DNA from 3 places in the Paenibacillus sp. FA6 genome. Region 1 is predicted to be linked to each of the others. Evidence: riboswitches for the same ligand, from Rfam matches in the RefSeq annotation. Region 1 holds a riboswitch; each other region holds the start of a gene.
The links. Region 1 has a riboswitch for thiamine pyrophosphate ahead of thiC (phosphomethylpyrimidine synthase ThiC). Riboswitches for the same ligand answer to the same signal wherever they lie in the genome.
Positions count from the first base shown of each region.

Region 1 (7,898 bases):
GATGAGTTGAGACTATCGAAACAGTCCGTATGAAAAAAGGAGCCTCCTATCCCCAATTTGATTGAGGATAAGAGGTTCTTTTTGTTGCCGAAATCTTTAAATATATTAACTATCATATCCATCATTTCACATTAGAGTAATTTAGTACAAGACTATATAAATATGTTTATGCTAGAATATTCTAGTACCTACAAGAAAAGGAGAGTCTAACATGTCGAAACCGCTATACGGTAAAAATACGGTACAGTCGAAAAATGCTGAGAAGATATCAGGCCCGGTGTGGGCGTTGTTTGTTGCAATTATTTTATTTTTAGGTTGGACTCCATTTCAGGCGGGATTGTTTAATGGCCAGTCGGTAGATTTCGAGAAGCCTCTGTATATTGCTGCTCTGCTTAGTGGCCTGATGTTGTTAGTTTGGATCGGTCTAGATTTCACCAAGTTTAAATTGACCGAACAACGGGATCTAATGACAGTGGCGGCAGTATTGCTACCGATCACTTATATCTTGTCGGTGTTTGTCGCTGTGTCGCATTATATGGCGATGAATATGATGTTCATCCAGAGCATGTATGCGACAATATTCATTGTAGCGTTATATTTGCTAAAGCAAAAACAACTAAATATTGTCATGCAGAATGCTATTCTCACGATTGCATATTTCATTGTATCCTTCGGATTGCTGAATTGGCTTGGAAGCTGGAAATTTGCCGGTGCGCTGGTAGGCTGGTTCTCCAGCACAGTGCGTGAAGGGAAATATACAGAAGCGGTGATGATCGACTCCAACGGACTGCGGCTAACATCGATCTTCCAGTATGCCAATACATATGCAGCCTTCCTGATGGCTTTTCTATTCGTGGCCCTGTTCGCGCTAGTGCGCTCTCAGAAATGGTATAGCCAGTTGATGCATGGGTTCATGTTAGTTCCGATTATTGTATCTATTCTGCTGACGCTTTCGCGCGGAGGGCTAGTCATGCTACCAGTTGTATTCATTTTGCTACTCCTATTCCTAAAGCCTGTACAACAGATATTATGGATCGTACAGCTCGGAATCGCTGGTGTTGTCTCGTTATTAATATCAGCACCTGTGACCGAATTGGGCCTTGAACTGAACACCACTTACACATCATCCGCAGCATGGATGGGCTGGGGATATTTACTTGGAGGCTCTGTGATTGTTGCTGTACTTGGCTGGGTCATCCAGCGTTTTGCGACACCATGGCTGCACAAGAAGCTGGGTCAGCTTGCGTCAGGCAAGCTAACTGGACTATGGATTCCACTTGGCTCGGTAGCGCTGGTCGGCGTGATAGCTTTCCTGTTTATCGGAACAAGCATGAGAAACATATTGCCTGCGAACATGGGAACACGTCTGGAGAACATTAACTTCCAACAGCATAGCGTGTTGGAGCGGATTACTTTTTATAAGGATGCATTAAAAGTCGTTAAAGATTATCCGATCCTTGGTGCCGGAGGAGGAGGTTGGGCCTCACTGTATGAGCAATATCAGAACAACCCATATACTAGCCGGCAGGTACATAACTTCTTCTTACAATACTTGATTGAAGTAGGGATTCTAGGATTTATCGTGTTTATGAGTTTTATCCTTTTTATTTTTTATAAATATATTCGTGGATATGTAAAAAGAGATAAGGATGATTTCGATAATGGATTCTTTTATCTGATTATAGCCTTGTCGATTCTGGTTCATAGCTTACTGGACTTCAATATGAGCTATGCCTTCATGGGAATACTTGTCTTTATCGGTCTGGCTGGGATGACGGTGGTCATGGATAGTAAGCCACTGAGTTGGAACTGGAATAAGACGTGGCTACGCCTTGGATATTTCTCTGTAGTAGGAATCGGCACTGTCTCTCTGGTGTTCATCTTGATCGGCTATATCGGGTCGAGTAATGCCGCTGTGAAAGCCAAGAACCTGTTTGGTATCAGTGAGTCCTACGAAGAGCTGAAGGTACCGTTGGTTAAAGCTTTGGATAAGCGTCCGAGCCACCCGGAGTCGGCGATGTACCTATCCTCGATTAATCAGCAGGTGTTTAACCAGACTCAAGACGAGCAGTTCCTTGAAGAGTCCTTTCATGTGCTGACACGCGCCCTCAAGGACGAGCCTTACAACAAGCAATTACTGACGCAGTTAGCAGCTTACTACGATCTTAAAGGGCAAAGCGACCTTGCTCACGCGGTCTACCGTGACAATGCCAATAAGTTCATCTGGGATATTGAATGGTATGATATATTGATTAGACGCTCACTTGCGATGGGAGACCAGGCACATACCCTCAAGGATGATGTTCTGAAACAGGAGTATTTCAAGACAGGGCTCGAGACATACGAACAGGTTGTGGTCGGTGTGGAGTATTTGAAGACACTCCCTCCGGAGCAGATGCAGGGACGTCCGTTCTCCATCACTCCGACCATCGCTCTGAATACGGGTAAAATACAGCTGATGTTAGGAGAGCCTGTGGTGGCCGCGGTTACCCTAAAGCTTGGTTTCAATGAGAATTACACAGATATCATAAACAGCGAAGACCTCTGGGAGATGGAGTGGTACAGCGCTCTCATCAGTCGCTCTTATGATCTGGGGCAGGTGGCTCACACACAGCAAGACAGTGTTAACAAGCAAGCGAATTTCAATATCGGGCTTGAGGCCTACAGGCATGTACTGGCGGATTTGGAATATTTGAAGACTCTGTCTTCTCAAGAACTGCAAGGAAGGTCGCTTACGGTTGCTCCGGCTGTAGCACTGAATACAGGAAAAATACAATTTATGTCTGAAAAATTGGAAGCAGCTATAGCTACGCTACAGATTGGTTTGAGCGAAGATTATACCAATGCAACTAACCGTGAAATTGCTCGTTGGTATTTGGCTGCACTAAAGAAGAATAACAGTGTCCCAGATCAGGTCGTTTATGACCTTCTGATTGCGGCTGATCCTACGGAATCCGCACAGATTGATGAAATCGCAGATTTACAGCTTGAATTTTAACAACAGTGATGATTTGGGAGGTAACTCCGCTTTTGTAAGGATATAGATAGTTATTTGGGAATTACTATTGCTTTATCTGGTTACTTCGTTATACTTTAACTAACAATTACATCGTAACGGGAGCTTGGTATGCCAGGCTGAGAGGATAGTGATCAACTATCGACCGTCAAACCTGATCTGGGTAATGCCAGCGGAGGAAATGGAGTTCTATTTGTCTATTTAAGACTGCCTCTTTCTCAGAGGCAGTCTTTTTCTAAATATAAGGGAGTATAAGTATCACTTGATACTCTATTTCTTATATTTCGGTAGAGACGGAGACCTTAAGGCGATACGAAGTATCGCTGGTATCGGAAACATAAGCTCCTTGAAAAGGGACGGCTTATCCGTTTCTATTTGTTGAATAGAATTTGCTCCGCTTGATCAAATCATCTTACTTATAGGAGGAAATGAAATGACAAGCGAAATGAAGAAAGAATCTGTTAATCTATCAGCTTTTCCAGGAAGTAAAAAAGTGTATGTAACGGGGTCTCGTCCAGACATTCGCGTTCCAATGCGCGAAATTACACTTAGCAACACTTCGGGTATATCTGGAATAGAGGAGAATGCACCTGTTCGGGTCTATGATACTAGTGGTTCTTATACCGACAGCGAAGTGCATACCGATATTCGTGTTGGATTGCATCCCAATCGTTTATCGTGGATTAAAGAACGTGGAGATTCTGAATCTTATGTAGGGCGAACAATCAAGCCAGAAGATAACGGTAATGTGAAAGAAGCCTCACGAGAAGAGGTGTTTCCAGCTTTGCAGAGGGATCCCTTACGAGCTAGAAAAGGAAGAAATGTAAGCCAAATGCATTATGCTCGTAAAGGCGTGATTACAGCAGAGATGGAATATATTGCGATTCGAGAAAACGTAACACCGGAATTTGTCAGAGATGAAGTAGCTCTCGGTCGTGCAATCATTCCTGCGAACATTAATCATCCTGAAAGTGAACCTATGATTATTGGACGGAATTTCTTAGTGAAGATTAATGCCAATATTGGAAACTCAGCTGTGTCATCCTCCATAGATGAAGAGGTTGAGAAGATGAGATGGGCTACACGTTGGGGTGCGGATAATATTATGGATTTATCTACCGGCAACAATATTCATACAACGAGAGAATGGATTATTCGTAATTCCCCCGTTCCAATAGGTACTGTACCCATCTATCAAGCTTTAGAGAAGGTAAAGGGCAAAGCAGAGGATTTAACATGGGAAGTGTATCGAGATACACTCATTGAGCAGGCAGAGCAGGGTGTGGATTATTTCACTATCCATGCAGGAGTCTTGCTTCGATACATCCCACTGACTGCCAATCGAATGACTGGAATTGTATCACGTGGTGGCTCCATTATGGCAGCGTGGTGTCTTGCTCATCACCAAGAGAACTTTCTCTATACGCATTTCGAAGATATCTGTGAAATCATGAAAATGTATGACGTTTCCTTCTCCTTAGGAGATGGTTTACGTCCAGGTTCTATCGCCGATGCGAATGATGAAGCGCAATTTGCAGAACTGGAAACGTTGGGTGAATTGACGAAGATTGCCTGGAAACATGATGTTCAGGTGATGGTTGAGGGCCCAGGACATGTACCGATGCATTTAATCAAGGAGAATATGGATAAGCAACTTGAAATCTGTAACGAAGCGCCCTTTTATACATTGGGCCCTCTTACGACGGATATTGCACCAGGATATGATCATATCACTTCAGCGATAGGAGCAGCGATGATCGGTTGGTTTGGTACGGCCATGCTTTGCTATGTTACTCCTAAAGAACATTTAGGATTACCGAACAAGAATGATGTGCGGGAAGGGGTTATAACTTATAAAATAGCTGCCCATGCCGCTGATTTAGCTAAAGGGCATAAGGGAGCACAGGACCGTGATAATGCACTGTCCAAAGCCCGGTTCGAATTCCGTTGGCGTGATCAGTTCCACCTGTCGCTCGATCCTGAGAGAGCGCTGGAGTATCATGATGAGACGCTACCTGCGGAAGGAGCTAAGACGGCACATTTCTGTTCCATGTGTGGACCCAAGTTCTGTAGCATGCGGATTTCTCATGATATTCGGGATTCAACTAGACAGAAGGAACAAGAGGAACAGGATTCCATAAGAAATGGTCTGTTGAATAAAGCGAACGAATTTAAAGAGGGTGGAAGCGTCATTTATAAATGAGACTATTCAGATTATTCACTCTTATTCCGACATAAGAATAGGCAGGTTACTGTAGAAGAGGAGGGATAGGATGACAGAAACTAGGTTTGGAATAAAAAGACGGGTAAAGCAGCTGAAATGGATAGTTTATCTATCCTTACTTGTCATCTTGGGGATCGTAGGAACAGGTACAGCCATTAAGGCCGAATCGCTCACCTATGTGGATGTCCCAGAATCGCATTGGGCTTACGAAATGGTGAAATGGTCACAAAGCAATGGAATTAGTAATGGGTATGATGATGGGACATTCCGTCCTTCTCAAATCGTTACGGAAACAGAATTTCTAGTCATGGTCCTACGGGCATATCCACAGGTGGCAATCAGGGATTCAGTTCCGCATACTTCATGGTATGAACCGTATTATGACGTAGCCAAAGGACTCGAATGGCCGATATCTGGAGAGGTTAATCAGAACATGAAACGGGGACAAGTCGCTGAGTTGTTTGCAGCCGTTATGGGGCAACCCCTCTCCCAGAAGAAATCTATCCAGCTTCTACTAGATAAGGGCATTGCTCAAGGGAAGCAAGGAGGAAGTTCGCTGGAAAGTTTCGCCCCAAATGATGTCCTGTCAAGGGCAGAAGCGCAGACGTTCATTTACAGGCTGAAACAGGTTCACCCGACGTTGAAGGATTCAGAGATTCAGAGTACTGGTCTCAGTTTGAATGGCATTAGCCTCGGAGATACTGAGACCAGAGTGATTACAAAGCTGGGCCAACCCAAGCGAAAAGATGCCACAGAAACAAATATGATCTGGTACATCTATAATCAGGATTATTCGAAGTATGCTCAGATAGGCGTTCAAGATGGGAAGGTCATTGCGCTTTATTCCAATGCAGATGGCTGGTCTATAGATACTAAGATGGGCCTAAATAACTTGGAAGCAGAAGCGAAGAAGTTATGGGGAGATACAGTTAGTGTTGACTCAAAAGGTCGATGGAAGAGTTATGAAGCTACTAACTATGAAGTCACCTTATTTATGGACACGTTGGGAAATGGGAAGTCTGAGAGTTTACTAGTAAATACAACTAAGATGAATTCCTCTGCGCAAGACAAGCGCTCTTCAACTGGTGAAGTTCTTACGGCATTTGAAAGGCAGATATTTGATCTAACGAATGTTGTACGTATACGAAAAGGGCTGAATGCTCTAGAATGGAATAACACTGCGGCGAATGCAGCCAGAAAACACAGCCAAGACATGGCGTTACGGAACTATTTCAGCCATGACAGTCCAGATGGGAAATCGACTGGAGATCGCCTTGCGGCAAGTGGAGCGGGAAAATACCGCGCATACGGAGAGAATATTTCAGCAGGATATAAGAACGCGATATATGCGTACTCTGGTTGGTTGAATTCTTCAGGACACCGAAGCAACATACTTAAGTCTTCTTTTGAAACGTTGGGTGTAGGTGTTGCATTCGGTATTAGTTCGAGTGATTATAATATTTATTACACACAGAATTTCTTTACACCGCTATGATATTATAAATAGGTACAGAAGGGGAATATCATCTTGACAGAAGAACGGGCCCAAAATGCAGTAGTTATTGTAACCGGGATCCCAGCCAATTTGCTGGTGGTGGATGCTCAAAGCTACGAAGATTGTTTTATTTGTGTATCAAACTTATCGAGGAAAACATACCACGTTGAATCAACTGAAAAAGTGCAAAGCTATACGGCAGAAGAAGCGAAGGATATGAAAGTTATTGGAGAACACGATGGGTTATGTGTTTATGAAATGATCCCTTGGTGGAGTACGCTTGTTTAATTAGAGATATAGAAATAGATGGTTACAGTTGCATTTCATCCATTACTTCATAAACCAATGACAGCCTATCGGCTATCATTGGTTTATTTCTTGACCGTACAGAAAGTATAATTGGTGAATGAAGATGTGAGGATGTATAGCCTTGTTCCCATATGCTAATCCTATGTTATTGACATACTTGAAAATGAGTATATAGATAAGGGCAATCATATGCCTTGTTTAAAACATACCTATTTCACAAAATTGATAGGAATCGGAGAATGATAATATGGATAATATGGAATCCCAAATCCCCCAACCGAAAACATATGGTCCGCTAGGTAATCTTCCGCTCTTAAACATTGAACAGCCAATTCAGTCATTACTCAAACTTTCATATGAGTTCGGCCCCATTTTTAGAAATGTTTTACCTGGAGGAAAGAGCAATGTTTACATATCAAGCGAGGAATTAGTGGCTGAGGTGTGTGATGAGTCTCGTTTTGATAAACGTGTGTGGGCACCTTTACAGAAAGTTCGTGCTTTCACTGGAGATGGGTTGTTCACTAGTGAGACAGATGAACCCAATTGGCAAAAGGCTCATAATATCCTGATCCCAAGCTTCAGTCAGAGAGCCATGCAGGGTTACCACGGTATGATGGTTGATATCGCTGTACAACTTGTTCAGAAGTGGATGCGGCTAAATCCCGATGAGAGTGTCAATGTCCCAGAAGATATGACCCGTCTTACACTAGATACCATAGGTTTGTGCGGATTCAATTATCGGTTTAACAGCTTCTATCGTGATCAACCGCATCCGTTTATCGTAAGTATGGTACGGGCGCTAGATGAGGCAATGGCCCAGCTTACACGATTTGAGATTCAGGATAAGCTGAAGA
Region 1 covers NZ_CP188820.1:1,671,193-1,679,090, forward strand. Annotated here, with positions in the region: gene ACP8HI_RS07715 (O-antigen ligase family protein) at 212-2,998, shown strand; TPP riboswitch at 3,105-3,214, shown strand; gene thiC (phosphomethylpyrimidine synthase ThiC) at 3,462-5,219, shown strand; gene ACP8HI_RS07725 (CAP domain-containing protein) at 5,290-6,735, shown strand; gene ACP8HI_RS07730 (hypothetical protein) at 6,769-7,023, shown strand; gene ACP8HI_RS07735 (bifunctional cytochrome P450/NADPH--P450 reductase) at 7,292-7,898, shown strand, end outside.

Region 2 (7,898 bases), 2.6 Mb from region 1:
TCTTGTGCAAGAATGACATTATCTTCAATGGTTCGCCAAGGAAATAGAGCGGGTTGTTGTGGCATGAAGCTAATATGGCCTCGTTCTCCCGTGACTTCGCGTCCATTCATCCATACTTCGCCAGAATCGGGTTGTACTAATCCTCCAATAATATGAAATAGCGTACTTTTACCGCATCCTGAAGGACCGACGAGAGAGACGAATTCTCCTTGTTCTACGGTAAGGGAAACACCATTCAGCACAGATAAATCTTGGCCTTGTTTACCGAAGCTTTTGTTAATATCAGTGACTTTTAAGGCTTGTGATGCTGAATGGACGTTACCACTTAGGATATTGTCTTTCGGTATATAGGATTCCAACATGAGAAACACGTCCTTCATAAGTTAGTAATGGTAGGCTTATTTGTGTTCTTGACGTGGCTTCCAGCGTACTAACCACTTCTCTAGCAGACCTATAATAGCAAACATCATGAGGCTAAGAACAATAATGATGGAGATTGCAACAAACATGCGGTCCGTACGATAGCTAGCTTTTTGTAGCATCATATAATAACCGATACCCTTATCGGAACCGATCCATTCTGCAATGACTGCACCCATCACACTATACGTCGCTGCGATCTTAATTCCTGAGAACAGAGCTGGGAGCGAGTGTGGAAGCTCTAATTTAAAGAAGATTTGCCTCTTACTTGCTCCAATCATACGCATATAGCTAAGCATGGTTGGATCCGTTTGCCTCAGCCCGCCCATCATGGCAATAGCTACTGGGAAGAAGCAGACCAGCGTAATGACGATGAATTTGGGAAGAAGACCGAAGCCGAACCAGATCATCAGTAGTGGAGCAAGCGCGATGGTCGGTACATTCTGACTGAGAATCAGTAGAGGATATAAGGCCGACTTAAGAAAAGGAATCATATGCAATACAATGGCGATAGACAGACCTATTGAGCTACCGATGAGGAACCCAACACCGGTTAACCTCGCTGTTGCTAAAGTATGTTTCCACAATCCGCCCGATTGAGCGGAAGCTTCACGAACAATATCAGTTGGAGAGGGGAGAATCCATTTCTCAATCTCGAAGAAAGACGTACATAGCTGCCATATCATCAATAAGAAGAAGACCGCCACGAAGGGCGGCCAGATTTTGTTCCACCACAATCTCATGGACGATATTTCTCTGTTAACTTATCCATGCTGATCCCTTGTGGATTGTGAGCGATCTTGATCTGAGAAATGACACTTGGACTCCCTGCTTCGACAAGAGCCTTATGCATATCCTTCACAATGTCTAATAACTCGCTAAGTTCGCCTTCCATTGTGGTCTCTAGAGGATGAACCTCATGTTTCACTCCGGATTGTTGGATGACCTCAATTGCGCGATCTACATAAGGAATGGAATCTTCATTTCCAGGTGTCTTTGGAATAACTTGAATGCTCAATAATGTGTTTGCCATATTATATGTTCAATCCTTTCGAATTTGGAGATAATGTTTGCTTATGGTAACTGTGGCAAATACTCATTAGTATATGCCTTTCCAATTTCAATCTGTTTATCCAGAAGGTTATGGCTTAGCATCCAATCTGTATAGCCCTGCCATACTTCTACCTTTTGTTCACCCCAACGAGGGGCATCATCTGTGTAACGTGGGCTAAGCCATTTCTGACTTGCGAGAACAAGATCTTTGTCTAACTCAGGGACTGCTTTACTAAGTATATCAGCAGCCTCTTCTGGTTTGTCAATGGCTAGCTGATAGCCTTTGGCTGTTGCTTTGAGGAAAGCTTTGACTAGCTCAGGATCATCCTTGATCTGCTTCTCGTTCGTTACAATGACAGGTGTGTAGTAGTCTAGTTCTACAGCATAATCTTTAACATATAACATGTCGATTGGATCATTGCGAAGCTCTGCTTCAATACCCGTCCATGCATAGAAGATCCATGCGAAATCGATATCACGCTTAACCGCGGTGAAGAAATCGGCATCGCCCATATTGATCATCTTAACATTCTTAACATCTGCCTTTTCGTTCTCCATGATAGAGCCCATGATGGCTTCTTCTACAGGAGAACCCCAACCTCCATAACTTTTACCTTCAAAGTCCTTAGGTGATTTAATGTTGCGGTCAGCAGGTGCCGCGAAACCGGACGTATTATGTTGAATAACTGCGGCAATAGAGACGAGCGGGACGTCCTGTGTTCTTGCTAGTGTCACACTCTCTTGATAGCTTATACCAAAAGGCACCGCCCCTGAAGCGACCATCGTATCGGCTCCACCAGCACCTGGTTGGACTATCTCAACATTCAGACCTTCATCTTCATAATATCCTTGATCTTTCGCTACATATAGTCCCGTATGATTGGTATTAGGAGTCCAGTCCAAGACAATCTTGACGTCTTGTAGTTTCTTACTAGTCTGTGCATTCTGTTCATTCTTAGTTCCCCCACAACCCGCTATTACGAGTAATAGTAGGCATGTTAAAAGTATCGACAATGTTCTTTTCTTTCTCATTCTGCTCTCTCCTCTGTTGGACTTATTGTTCCATGTCCTATTAGTATTCGACAAAAAAGCGCCCCGTAATCGGGACGCATGTGGGCGCAAGAAAGATATGAATGTAACCATATCGGATACGTTCCTACGCTGGCATTATCCAGATCAGGTATAAGGGTCAGTGTCTTGTGGGACACAATCTCAGCCGGCCAATTCCAGCACCCCTGGTACTTATGTAGTTAAGGCGTTCTACGTCATTATAATCGACTGGGCTAGGGGTGTCCAGCTAGGAATTGTTTAGAGGCTGATTCGTATTCTTTTAAAATATAAGAAAGTATAAGTTTCACTTGAATCAATTTCATAATCGCCGATGCATCTAAATCGATTTGCGTAATTATGAAATTGATTCTTGATACTCTAATCCTTATATTTCCGCTGAAACGGGTGCCTTAAAGTGATACGGAGTATCGCTAGCATCGGAAGCATAAGCTCCTTAAAAAAGGACGGCGAATCCGTTTCTACTTGGATGGGTACAATAAATCATATGCTTTAAGTACATTCAACATGAGGAAGGGGAACACGATCCATAATGGACAACAAGATAATAGAGCAGGATATAACGAAAATTTTAGACCACAATAAGATTTGTTCTCTGGCGACTATTGAAGGTAATAAGCCGAAGCAGAGATATATGATGTTGTATAATGAAGGATTGAGCATTCATTTGGTAAGCGATCGGAGAACACATAAGGTAGAGGAGTTGAAGAATAATCCAAATGTATCATTGCTCATTGGGTATGAAATTGGAGGTACTAAAGAGGTTGTCGTTATGGAAGGGACCTGTTCAATCTGCACGGATGACAATTTGAAGGAAAGATGTTGGAATGATGATTTGAAGGAGTGGTTTGACGGACCAAGGGATCCTAATTATGTCATCCTTGATATTCAACTTGCAGATATTCTGTATACGGATAAGGACGGAAAGCAAAGAAAGTGGATTTCCTAAACGAGAAAGACCCCCAACATCCGAAGAGCCCAGTAAAAAACTTATGAATTTAATTTGTTAAGTTGAATTTAATTTGACAAAGGTGACTTCCATTCAGTTTTTAATGGAAAGTCGCCTTTATTTATGTTCATCCCCCTCTTTCGATACTGCAGTCTAGTAGAAAATGCTGTAAAGTATGGGATATTGGTTCGCCTCAAGGCAGAGTTCTACAAAGTTGATTTACAGTCTATACCAACCTGTTGTAATCTAGGACTACTGAAAGGTAGGCGATAGGATTGGGTTTTCTACAAATGGTTGTTCGTCATTTTATACAATATAAGTTGCTGTGCGGCATCTTTTTATTCGGCTTATTGATTGAAGTTGCCTATGCGGTAGCGTCACCATTGAGTCTTAAGTATTTGGTAGACTTAGCTTTTACCCCCAAGGATTATCAAGCCTTTTTCATCATACTAGGTATTCTGGTCATTGGGGGGGCGCTTAGTATCGTTGCTGGGCTGGGAGGGGATTATGCACTCTCCAAACTAAGCGGTAAGGTGGTCCAGAAACTTCGCATCCAATTGTTTACTCACATGCAGAAGCAATCCTTTCCTTTCTATCAGCGCTACCGAGTGGGTGATCTAGTTACTCGCTTTTCTTCTGATATGTCCTCTATTGAAAATGTTATTTACAGCTCAGTTCCCTTTAGTCTGAAGGAAGGCCTAAGTTTCCTGTTAGGTCTTACCGTATTATTCTCAATAGAGTGGAAACTCACATTGATGATGTTGTTCGGATCGATACTTATGATTGTCGGTCCCAAACTACTGCAGGGACGTGCGGAAGCCTCTAATATCAACTATAAAGAAGCACAAGAGCATTTTGCCAATACAATTGATGAAACAGTCAAGGGATATCAAACGATTAAAATTCTACATCAGCAAGAGCGATTTCGAGAGCGCGCTGAGAAACAAATTCGACAGTTATTTTCATTTGGCTTAAAGATGCATGTTATGAATTCACTCTTAGAAAGACTACCTTTAACAACCTTATTACTATTAAATGGTACAATGATCGGCTTCGGAGGATATTTAATTTTTCAAGATGAGATGACAATCGGTAGCTTTATTGCTTTCTTTACCTTATTTATGAGTGTAGGACAAGCTGGTGTCAACCTGTCATTTATGATCCCGGATATTATTGAATCCAGTATAAGCTTCAAGCGAATAGGTGAAATACTTCATCATCAACCGAGCGTGCCAGAGGCAATGGTACCTGTTGAGCTTCCTTCTCTTACGAGAAATATACAGATGAACAACGTGACCTTTGGGTATACGGAAGGAACCGATCAGTTAAAGGAAGTCAGCCTAAGCATTGCTGCTGGAAGGTATACGGCATTCGTTGGGCCCAGTGGCTCGGGCAAGAGCACCGCGTTACAGCTGTTATCTCGTTTCTATGACCCGAAGGAAGGTACTGTATCCATCGATGATATTGATCTACGACTTGTGAGTGAAGATTCTCTAATGAAGCAGATCGGTATTGTCTCTCAAGACACATTTCTATTTCATACAACGATTAGGGACAATCTTCTGTTAGATAACATTCATGCGACAGAAGAAGAGATGATCGAAGCAGCTAAGTTAGCTAAAATTCATGAAACTATTGTTAGTTGGCCTGAAGGCTACAATACAATGATACATAGTGATGGAGCCTCCCTAACGGGAGGACAGCGTCAGCGAATCTCCATTGCACGAGCGCTTCTCCGTCATCCACGGATACTATTACTCGATGAGGTTACCTCTGCGTTGGATCCAGCGGCGGAGGCGGATATCAATGAATCCATTAAGCAGCTTAAAGCTCACAAAACGATCATTTCGGTTACACACCGACTGTCATCGATTATGGAGGCAGATGATATTTATGTATTCAAGGATGGGCAAGTGACTGAATCAGGTACGCATCATGAACTTATACAACAAGGCGGACTCTATTATCATATGTGGGAGAAGCAGCACGGCTTTATGTTGTCAAAGGACGGACTTCATGCAACGATAGATGTAAATCGTCTGGCAAAATTTCAGTTTTTCCAAGGCTTTTCTCTATCGCTGTTGCAGGATATTTCGTTGCTGTTCTCCACTGAGACTTGCAAAGAAGGAGACACCATCGTACATGAGGGAGAGGGTGGAGATAAGTTTTACATCATCATCCGCGGTAAGTTTGAAATTATGAAAAAAACGATGAAGGCAGAGCATCAACGTGTAGCTACTCTGGCAGACGGGGACCATTTTGGAGAAATTTCCTTATTGAAAGACATACCGCGAACGGCTAGCGTTCGGGCGTTGGAGTCGTCACTCTTATTAACTTTGCGTAGAGAGGCCTTTTTAGAATTGCTCACGAATTACCCACATATTCTTGAATCGATTGAACTTACACTACAGGAGCGGTTATAAACTCCTTTATATACGAAAAAGAGGCATCTTCAGCGCATATAGATTGCGTAAAAGATGCCTTTAAACCAAAATCAGTACTTGCAGATATATTTTACTATAGATCGACCTGGATATGACTCAATCCATTGACGGTATAATCCTTACCGTAAACATTCACATGAGCAGGAACTTCCGTCTCATTCGTGACTGTGACATCGTGCTCGCCAACGGTTACCTTGAGGAGAGCATGGCGGAACATGACTTTGAACGAGAATGACTTCCAATGTCCAGGGTTGAATGGGTTTAAGTGTAGAACACCATTCCGTACACGCAATCCTCCAAATCCATGAACAACAGACATCCAAGTACCGGCCATGCTCGTCGTATGACAACCATCTTCTGTATCATTGTTATAATTGTCCAGATCTAGGCGAGAGGTGCGAAGATACATCTCGTATGCTTTCTCTTTATATCCCAGTTCGCAGGCAAGAATCGAATGTACACAAGGAGATAAGGAAGACTCATGCACGGTAAGGGGCTCGTAGAAGTCGAAATTACGTTTCACTGTATCTAGATCAAATTGATCTCTTAAAGTGAATATTCCTTGCAATACATCAGCTTGCTTAATGTAAACAGAACGAAGGATACGATCCCAAGACCATTGCTGATTCAATGGCAGATTAGACGGATCTAGTTCTTTAACCGGCGTCAGATCTTTATCCAAGAATCCATCCTGCTGTAAGAAAACTTGACGTTCTTCATCATACGGATAGTACATTTTGGCAATGATATCACGCCATTTAGATGTCTCATCTTCCTTGAGCTGTAGTTTTTCAATAAGCTCATTATAAACGGCCGGTTCAGTCTTATGCAGATTGTCCAGTACCTCTAATGTATACGTCATTGTCCATACAGCCATTTTATTGGTATACCAGTTATTGTTAACATTATTCTCGTATTCATTAGGCCCAGTAACACCTAACATCATATATTGGTCTTTGGCAGGAACATAATTGACACGTTCTTCCCAGAACCGTGAAATTTCAGCAAGAACTTCCAGACCATATTGGCCTAGATAAGAAGTATCTCCTGTATAATTGACATAGTTATAAATGGCATAAGTAATGGCTCCGTTACGGTGAATTTCTTCAAAAGTAATTTCCCATTCGTTATGGCACTCTTCCCCGTTCATGGTCACCATAGGATACAAGGCACCTTTACTGAAGCCGAGTTTCTTGGCATTTTCTTTGGCCTTTTCTAAGTGCTTGTAACGGTAGACCAAGAGATTCCGAGCAATGGATTCGTCGGCTGTACTTAGATAGAAGGGTAGACAGTAAGCCTCGGTATCCCAATAAGTACTTCCGCCGTATTTCTCACCCGTAAACCCTTTAGGTCCGATATTGAGCCGATCATCTTCTCCGTTATAAGTCTGATTTAGTTGGAAAATATTGAATCGAATCGCCTGTTGTGCTGCAACATCACCCTCGATAACGATATCACTCTCACTCCATTTTTCAGCCCAAGCAGTAGTATGCTCTTCAAGTAAAACCTGGAATCCGACCTCCATGGCAGATTGAAGAACGTTCCGCGCTACGCCGAGTAATTGATCATTATTATGATCGCGGGAAGTGACATTCGCCACATACTTATATAGGACAATCTGTTCCTTCTCTTGCACATCCAGTTTAAAAGAATGAGCGACATACTTTTCTTTATCGATGGTTTCCGGTGTGACCGTAACAGGAGTACCATTCTTGAGTACTGTGTATGCCATGACAGATGTAACGTGGAAATCAAGCTTCTTTGTTTTGATCGTCAGTGTTGCATCTGCTGCTGTTACTTCTTTGGACACTTCTAACCAGAACTTCTCATCGTAGTTAGAGTCTTTGTTAGACACGTCACCATCAAGATACGGTGTTAAGGAAATAGAACCACTGAAATTCAAAGGTGTTACAGCATATCGGATGGCTCCTATCTCTTTACGTGCAATGCTGGTGAATCGAATA
Region 2 covers NZ_CP188820.1:4,303,152-4,311,049, reverse strand. Annotated here, with positions in the region: gene ACP8HI_RS19790 (ABC transporter ATP-binding protein) at 1-362, opposite strand, end outside; gene ACP8HI_RS19785 (ABC transporter permease) at 399-1,163, opposite strand; gene ACP8HI_RS19780 (thiamine-binding protein) at 1,160-1,453, opposite strand; gene ACP8HI_RS19775 (ABC transporter substrate-binding protein) at 1,495-2,505, opposite strand; TPP riboswitch at 2,610-2,720, opposite strand; gene ACP8HI_RS19770 (pyridoxamine 5'-phosphate oxidase family protein) at 3,074-3,490, shown strand; gene ACP8HI_RS19765 (ABC transporter transmembrane domain-containing protein) at 3,766-5,913, shown strand; gene ACP8HI_RS19760 (glycoside hydrolase family 65 protein) at 6,008-7,898, opposite strand, start outside.
Region 2: another riboswitch for thiamine pyrophosphate. It lies ahead of ACP8HI_RS19775 (ABC transporter substrate-binding protein); the one in region 1 lies ahead of thiC (phosphomethylpyrimidine synthase ThiC).

Region 3 (7,898 bases), 580 kb from region 1:
AATAGACTTTACGATCATCTCTATATTACCCTTCCCACCAAATTCTGCAACAAAACGGCCACCTTCTTCTAAAGCATTCCAGACACATGATACAACGTTCTCTGCATTCTTGATCCAATGTAAAGCAGCGTTCGAGAATACAGCATTCACAGGTTCATCCAATGAGAAATTTTCAGCATTACCACTCATAAATTTGATGTCAGGGTACTTTCTTCTCGCTCTTCCCATCATTTCTTCAGACAAATCCATCCCTGTGACTGAAGCCCCTAATTGTGAAATTTCATAACTTAAATCTCCCGTTCCACACCCCAAATCAAGAATTCTCTCTCCCTGCTGAACATTTAATATCTCCAATATTCCTTTTCCGTACTGTGAAACAAACCCCAATTTATCATCGTATAATTCCGGTTTCCATTCATGAATTGATCCCATATCATATTTCCTCCTCCATAACAATAATGTTATTGAAGGTATTATTACATAAAAATAGTTATTGGTGAAATATATAAAACAAATAGTGCTTATAGTTTAATCGTATAAGCACTCTTACCAGATAAGCTCGAAACTAACATGATTTCATTATTCAAACCATCCATGTGTAGGTATCTCAATCAGCACTTTTCCAATCAACTTTCCCTTTTCAATAAAAGGGTAATCCCATGCATGAGAGTCGAAACTATCGTTGCGATTATCTCCTAAGAAGAAGTACTCATTTACAGGTACTACTACAGGTCCAAAATTGTAGTTCATTCTTTCTTGAATATAGGGTTCGCTAATTAACAGTTTGTTTCGATAAAGTTCTCCATCTTTTATTTCCACTTCATCTCCGGGTAATCCAATTAATCTTTTTACATATCTTTTGTCTTCGGCTGGAGCCTGAAATACAATGATGTCTCCATGATTTAAACTTGTCATCCACATTAATTTTTCTACAAGAAGATGATCATTGATTTGAATCGTAGGAATCATAGAACCGGTGGGTACCTTCATAGCTTCTGCAACATACGTTCTAATAAATATGGACAAGATGAACGCGATTATAATCGTAGGCAAATATTGCTTCAATATTTTCATCATCATAATTCCTCCTAATTAAATTCATATGTACCTTACTTCATTCGTTAAAACGACCGATGTTTGGATTTGTTTATCCGGGACATTCCAGTATTTACGTAATAGCTCCTCTTTAGATTCATTAGATACGACCTGGAACCCATATTTCTCATAGAATCCAATTGCCCAGAATGCTGACTCCCAGGTGCCGATGAGTAAAGGCTTCTTTGTTAAAGAAACCAAATAAACTAATAACTTACCACCCAAACCGTAGTTACGTTGATTGGTCCTCACATAAGCATGGCGTATAAGGGAAACATCACCTTTTTCTTGCAATCCCATCACGCCAACAACCTCGTTATCCACTTCATACCCCCAGAATAGTACACCATTATTAATTTCTTCATTTAACTCTTCTAGAGACATATAAGGTTCGTGGTATCTATCTTCTGGGATGATCCCTTTATATGCTTGAGCAGCATCATTTATGATGTCATATATGGACTTCACATCTTGTTCATTACATAACCGAATCATGGACACAACACCTCCGTTTATAAAAAACCTCTTTAATTACTAAATTTGAAATATAATACATTATGTATTACATTATATAGAATAAATTGTATATCAGTCTAGTTAATCAATAATGAATTCGATAGACTTATCCAAATTATATAAAAAATTCATTTACGCTATTGACTATAACACTAGTGTCATAGTTTAGAGTAGAAAGGTGGAGATATATGAACTTACTGCGTTGATACTACCCATTACAAAGAAGCCCAGGCTGACATTACATTAGCCTCTGGACTTCTTTCCCTATCTCGTCTATAACAGGTTCAACCTAAATATCGATGATACAAGCTTTTAGCTTCAGCAATATCATTCGTTCCGTGTACCAACACTCTTCCATCTTGAAAAATAGCCAACCGATGATTACCCGTATACAACGATACTAGGTAAGGATTATGCTCCACTCGGTGTCCTTGTTGAGCGAAGATTGCAACGAGTTCCACTAAATTTCGCTTCATCGGTACGGGTGGTCGAATCTGAACCGTATCTCTCCCACATAAAACAGCCGTTCTCGTATGATTCGACGCAGAAAGATAAGGATAGGTCCGGTCATCGCCGCAGGAAAGACACGATAGCCTCTTCATGCTATGTACATTTATGGAAGAGTGCTGATTACTCCACAGATCGAAAGAAGTAAGTCTATTACGCAATGAAGATCGATCACCTACCAATAATTTCAAAGCTTCTGCCGACTGATAAGCGATAACCATTTGTACAGCTGGACTAATAATACCAACCGTGTCACAGGTAGCTCCAGCTAACGGTACCGTTTCGAGTAAGCAGTTCAGGCAAGGAGTATCCCCTGGAATAATGGTGTATGTGATCCCATAACTACCAACGCATGCCCCATAAATCCAAGGTACTCGGACCTTTTGAGAAACATCGTTCATTAGCAACCGAGTATCGAAGTTATCTGTCGCGTCAATGATCAGATCGACACCCGAGACCATATCTTCGATCTCGCTTGTCGTTACATCCATCACATATGCGCTCACTTCCACCGTGGAATTAATCTCCATGAGTCTTTTCTTTGCTGCAATAGCCTTCGGTATGCGTAACTCTGCATCCGCTTCACAGTATAGTTGTTGGCGCTGCAGGTTACTCCACTCTACATAATCTCGATCCACAATCGTTAACTTGCCCACACCTGCTCTTGCAAGTGCCTCAGCATTTCCTGTACCTAATGCCCCTGCGCCGATAATAAGGACATGCATCGTTCCAAGCTTAAGCTGTCCCGCTTCTCCTATGGGTGTAAATAACTTCTGTCGTGAATATCGCTCATTCAAGTGCTAATCCATCCTTCCATCGGACTACTAGCAGAAGCATAGCGCTTCTTCGGAATTCGACCCGCTTCAAATCCTAATCTCCCCGCTTCAATCGCGAGCTTCATTGCTAAAGCCATCTTCACGGGATTCTGCGCCCCTGAAACAGCGGAATTCAGCAATACGGCATCGGCTCCAAGCTCCATAGCGAAAGCCGCATCAGCAGGACTACCTATGCCTGCATCTACAATGATGGGTACCGTTGCTTGCTCGATAATAAAACTAAGATTCAATGGATTAATAATACCCTGACCCGAACCAATCGGGGACGCACCTGGCATGATGGCATGAACACCCAGTTCCTGTAATCTCTTGGCCAACAACACATCATCAGATGTATAGGGAAGAACGATAAACCCTTCCTCTAGAAGCATTTCAGAAGCTTTTAACGTCTCCAGTGGATCTGGCAACAGCGTCTTCCAATCACCAATCACTTCGACTTTAATCATATCGCACAGCCCAGATGCTCTCGCTAATTTAGCGATGCGAACAGCTTCTTCTGCCGTTGAAGCACCTGCTGTATTCGGGAGTAATGTATATCTACTAACATCTAGCATTTCCAGAAAATTAGGCTGAGTCGCCTCAAATATGTTCATCCGTCTAACCGCAAACGTTAAGATTTCTGTCTCAGATACATCAACGGCTTCCTTTTGAATCTCAAAGCTTGGGAATTTCCCTGTTCCTAATAACAATCTTGAACTAAATTCATGTGTTCCTATCTTCAACAAATTAGCCACCCCCTACAAAATGTACAATCTCAATTCGGTCTCCATCCGTCAAGCATGTTGTCTCATGATCTGATTTCTCCAAAATATGCTGGTTCCACTCAACAATAACAACTTTGCTCTCTAGCCCGAAATATACAAGTAAATCGACGACCGTCTTGCAGTTATTTGATACTTCAACCTGTTCACCATTAATTTGTAACTTCATAATAGGACACCTGCCCTTTCATTAGGAACATTCTGATGCCGATCTACCCGAAAAGCTTCTAGTGAAAGAACCTTCTCCGTCTTACCTTCGGCCCAATCTGCAACTAGCTTCCCAGTCATTGGACTAAGTAGAATACCATTACGATAATGCCCTGCCGCCACATATAGTCCCTTCAGCGACGGATGTTCACCCAAATAAGGTAAGCCATCTAATGTCTGTGGACGTAGCCCACTCCAAGCTCGCTCCCACTCTGTTTCGACGATACCCGGTAACAGTTGCTTCGCTGACTCTAATAACTTGGATATTCCCTTCAAAGTGACCTTGCGATCATAGCTATGTGCAGTTGCAGTTGCTCCAACAACGAGTCGCCCGCCTTTCTTCGGAACTAAATAACAACCATGGCTAAATATCGTAGATTGTAGCAACGGTGTGTGACTTAGAACAGAGAAACATTCCCCTTTGACCGGATAAATTGGGCATGTCAATCCAGCCTGCTCAAGAAGTGGCCCACTCCACGTTCCTGAAGCAATGATGACCTGATCAGCATGAACTGTTCCTTCACTTGTAACCACTCCAGTCATACGCCCATGTGCATAAATAAGAGATTTCACCTCAGTAAACTCCTTAATTTGTGCTCCAAGTGCTGCCGCTGCTTTGGCAAATGCGAGACATAACTCAGGCGCATCCACTTGACCATCTTCTTCAACTAGCATTGCTCCAAGCAGATCTGAAGAAATGCCCGGCTCCCGTTGCTTCACTTGCTCCAATGACAACCACTCAGCTTGTTCCCCTACTGTCTTTTGAAAAGCTAATGTACGTTGAATTTCGGTCACATCCGCTTCTGTTACTGCTACACGGAGTAGACCTTTACGCTTTAGACCAATATCTATCCCTGTTAACTCTCTTAGATCCGTAGCGAGCTTTGGGAATAACGCACGACTTGCCCGCGCCAAATCGAACATCGGTCCAACTTCGGTCATTTCAGCTTGTGCCGCAAGCATTCCCGCTGCCGCATTCGAAGCTTGACTTCCCAGACGATCACGCTCCAAGAGAATCACATTCATGCCTCTTGCGGACATATGGTAAGCAATCGAACTTCCAATCACTCCCCCACCTATAATAATGGCATCTAATTGCTTCATTCTGGTCATTGACCTCCTAAAGGTTTTTGGGTATAAACTTTAATTCCGTGTTCAAAAAGTTGACTTTTTGAACTTCCTCTAAACTATCTAATGCCTCTCGGTAGTCCTTCACCGACCTTAATGGATCATCTGCTGCGGTAATTCCCGATAGTATTGCAATTCCTGCTGCTCCAGTTGCGACAATCTGCTGCACATGGTCGGGCTTAATGCCCCCGATCGCGATAACTGGAATAGGGACTCTTTTCACAACTTCCCCTAATGCCTTCGTTCCTCTAGCTTGCTGTCCTGGCTTAGAAGCTGTTGGGAAGATATGTCCGTACACTAGATAATCAGCTCCTTGCTCACTCATCTCCACTGCCTCTTGAACATCGTGAACAGAACGTCCTATTCGCAATCTAGAAAAAGCTCTCCTCACTGCCTGCACCTCTAGGCTACGGTAGCTTAACTGGACTCCCCCAGTTCCAGCGGCATAAGCGACATCAACTCGGTCGTTTATGATCACTTTACTAAGAGGTACTCCAACTGTTCTTAAAGCCAATATCCCTGCCCAAAGGTCGGCCGCATGACTTGAGTTCTCCCTTATATGAAATGCTGTTACAAAAGGATGAATAAGTGCCGCTATCCTTGCAAAGCGTTCCAGCTCAGACTGACCATTCGAGATCACATGTAATTCTCGCGCTGACATTGTACTCCCTCCCTATTTTCCCTCAAGTCGAATCTCGGATATGATAGAACACCAAATAGGCCACCTTCTGCAATAGAAGGTGGCCTATAACTATAGTCAAAAGAATGCAGACGTATACACGCATACAAAACGATCTTAACCAAAGCTCAAGCTCACTTCCCTACGCTGGTATAATCCAGATCAGGTTCAAAGGGTTTGGAATCACACATTCCGTCTCAGCCAAATAGCACCCCTAGTGATCTAACGTATTCAATTGGATACATACTAACACAAATATTGGAATAATAGAATAACTTTTATTTATTAATTGCGTATCACTAGCTTACCTACCTTATGTCCTAGTAACACTAAAGGGAGCACGATTAACCCTGAAGGAGCGTATAACAATATTTCTTTTAGAGTAACAATGTCTTCGATTATTAATCTATAAAACAAATATCCTGAGTATGGCAAAATCACAATTAGTGCTGTTAATACCCCTGGGGTGTACAATTTCAAATATAAGGATTGTGCTAGATGAGTAAACACATGTACAAACATCAAGGCATTACAGCCTATGAATAGAACATAATGATGTTGCTCCACAGCCAGATAGGTAATGGGTATAAAAACAATGAACTCCATGAATACCGCTACCGCGAACTGAGATGATTTCACTTCTGACATGTTCTTAACTAGTTTCCGCGCAACCTTTGGTATGATCTTGTCGATTGTAGCATAATTCCTCTTCATCCAGGACTCCACAAATATGATTTCTTCAAAGTCATGGATCATAAAAACCGCTAGAAACAACCACATGAAAGATTCTATGGTTATAAATGAGTCAAGAAGTATCATTTAAAATCAACTCCCTACTACGGTATCTCTCTGCTAGCTTTCCGCCCATTCCTTAAAGATCTGTATCATCTCTTCTAAATTTCTCAATCCACCTGCACCTTCGAAATATCCATCTTTGATCCAACATCTCACCCAATCATGATCATTCCGATCAATGATAATTTCATCTAACGTTTTCCCCTCTAATTCAGTCTCAAGTAAAGGTACCGTTAATCTCCATCCGGGAGTGTCTATCGATTCAATCTTCAAAATATGAGTCTGCTCCCACTCATCATCACAATGATTCTCATACCAACCTTCTAACCATTTCAGGTTACTCATCTTCTTCCTCCTCGGTTAAACAAGTAATAATCCATAATACAAGAACAAGTAATCCCTACCACATATCGGATTAAATCAATGACTAAGAAACCTTTTCCTAATATTAATGCTCCCAATAGTGTTGATCGTATTCCAATAATCCAATCCGCCTGATACAACTGGCTGAATTCAATCGTAAAGCTAAATATTAAACTTAAATAAACAGAGATAAGCAATTTTTGCTGTACGAACAATATCCGACAACCGAAATAAATCATACTTGCCCACAAAGCATCTCCGAAATGTCGTGATACAAACAAGGGTAATACATCTGAAAATGCCCTCGAACAAATTCCTAAAGTCATTACTATAAAGAATAGGAATACGTATACTATTCTATTCTTCACTAACTTATCCAAATAACTGCTGCATATGCTCGTTTAATGGTTCATTGTCCGAGAATAAATCGGGATACTCACGCAGCATTTCTGTAAGAACCTCGGTCATCTTGACCGTGTCACATACACGTACAACCGCATCACCCAATTGTCCTAAATACATCGCACCATGCTTCACCATCACGTCCTCAACCTTCCAGAAATACTCTGACCATGACTGTCCACAATGCCTACGGGATGGTACTTCAATCACGGTTCCATCAGCCAAGACGGTTTGCAACGGTTCAGGATCATCGGTCATTCTACCTGGAATATCAACCCATTCCTCTACCCCATGCATGAAAGTATTCCTGCGCAAATCTACCCCAACAAGTAGTATGGTCGCTTGTCGATCCAACAATTTGCCCCATGCTGAACCTCTAGCACATGGTGTATCAAACACTTCATCACCCGTAGTGAATGATTCCGCTCCCTCTCCTAGGGCCGCCACGGAATGTGTGGGATGCCAAGACCGTACGACACCCGGTCGCTTACGGAATATTTCAGGAAGGATACCAATACAAGAAGGTGATTCTTCCACATAATATACAGGATTGCTCGCGTTGATATTAGCCCATGTATGAGTAGGGAAAACTAGTAGTCCGTCTTCCAT
Region 3 covers NZ_CP188820.1:1,091,725-1,099,622, reverse strand. Annotated here, with positions in the region: gene ACP8HI_RS05055 (class I SAM-dependent methyltransferase) at 1-432, opposite strand, end outside; gene lepB (signal peptidase I) at 580-1,080, opposite strand; gene ACP8HI_RS05045 (GNAT family N-acetyltransferase) at 1,099-1,590, opposite strand; gene ACP8HI_RS05040 (thiazole biosynthesis adenylyltransferase ThiF) at 1,896-2,915, opposite strand; gene ACP8HI_RS05035 (thiazole synthase) at 2,912-3,679, opposite strand; gene thiS (sulfur carrier protein ThiS) at 3,681-3,884, opposite strand; gene thiO (glycine oxidase ThiO) at 3,881-5,026, opposite strand; gene ACP8HI_RS05020 (thiamine phosphate synthase) at 5,043-5,711, opposite strand; TPP riboswitch at 5,852-5,955, opposite strand; gene ACP8HI_RS05015 (HXXEE domain-containing protein) at 6,015-6,548, opposite strand; gene ACP8HI_RS05010 (immunity 53 family protein) at 6,582-6,869, opposite strand; gene ACP8HI_RS05005 (DUF2809 domain-containing protein) at 6,866-7,213, opposite strand; gene ACP8HI_RS05000 (AAC(3) family N-acetyltransferase) at 7,260-7,898, opposite strand, start outside.
Region 3: another riboswitch for thiamine pyrophosphate. It lies ahead of ACP8HI_RS05020 (thiamine phosphate synthase); the one in region 1 lies ahead of thiC (phosphomethylpyrimidine synthase ThiC).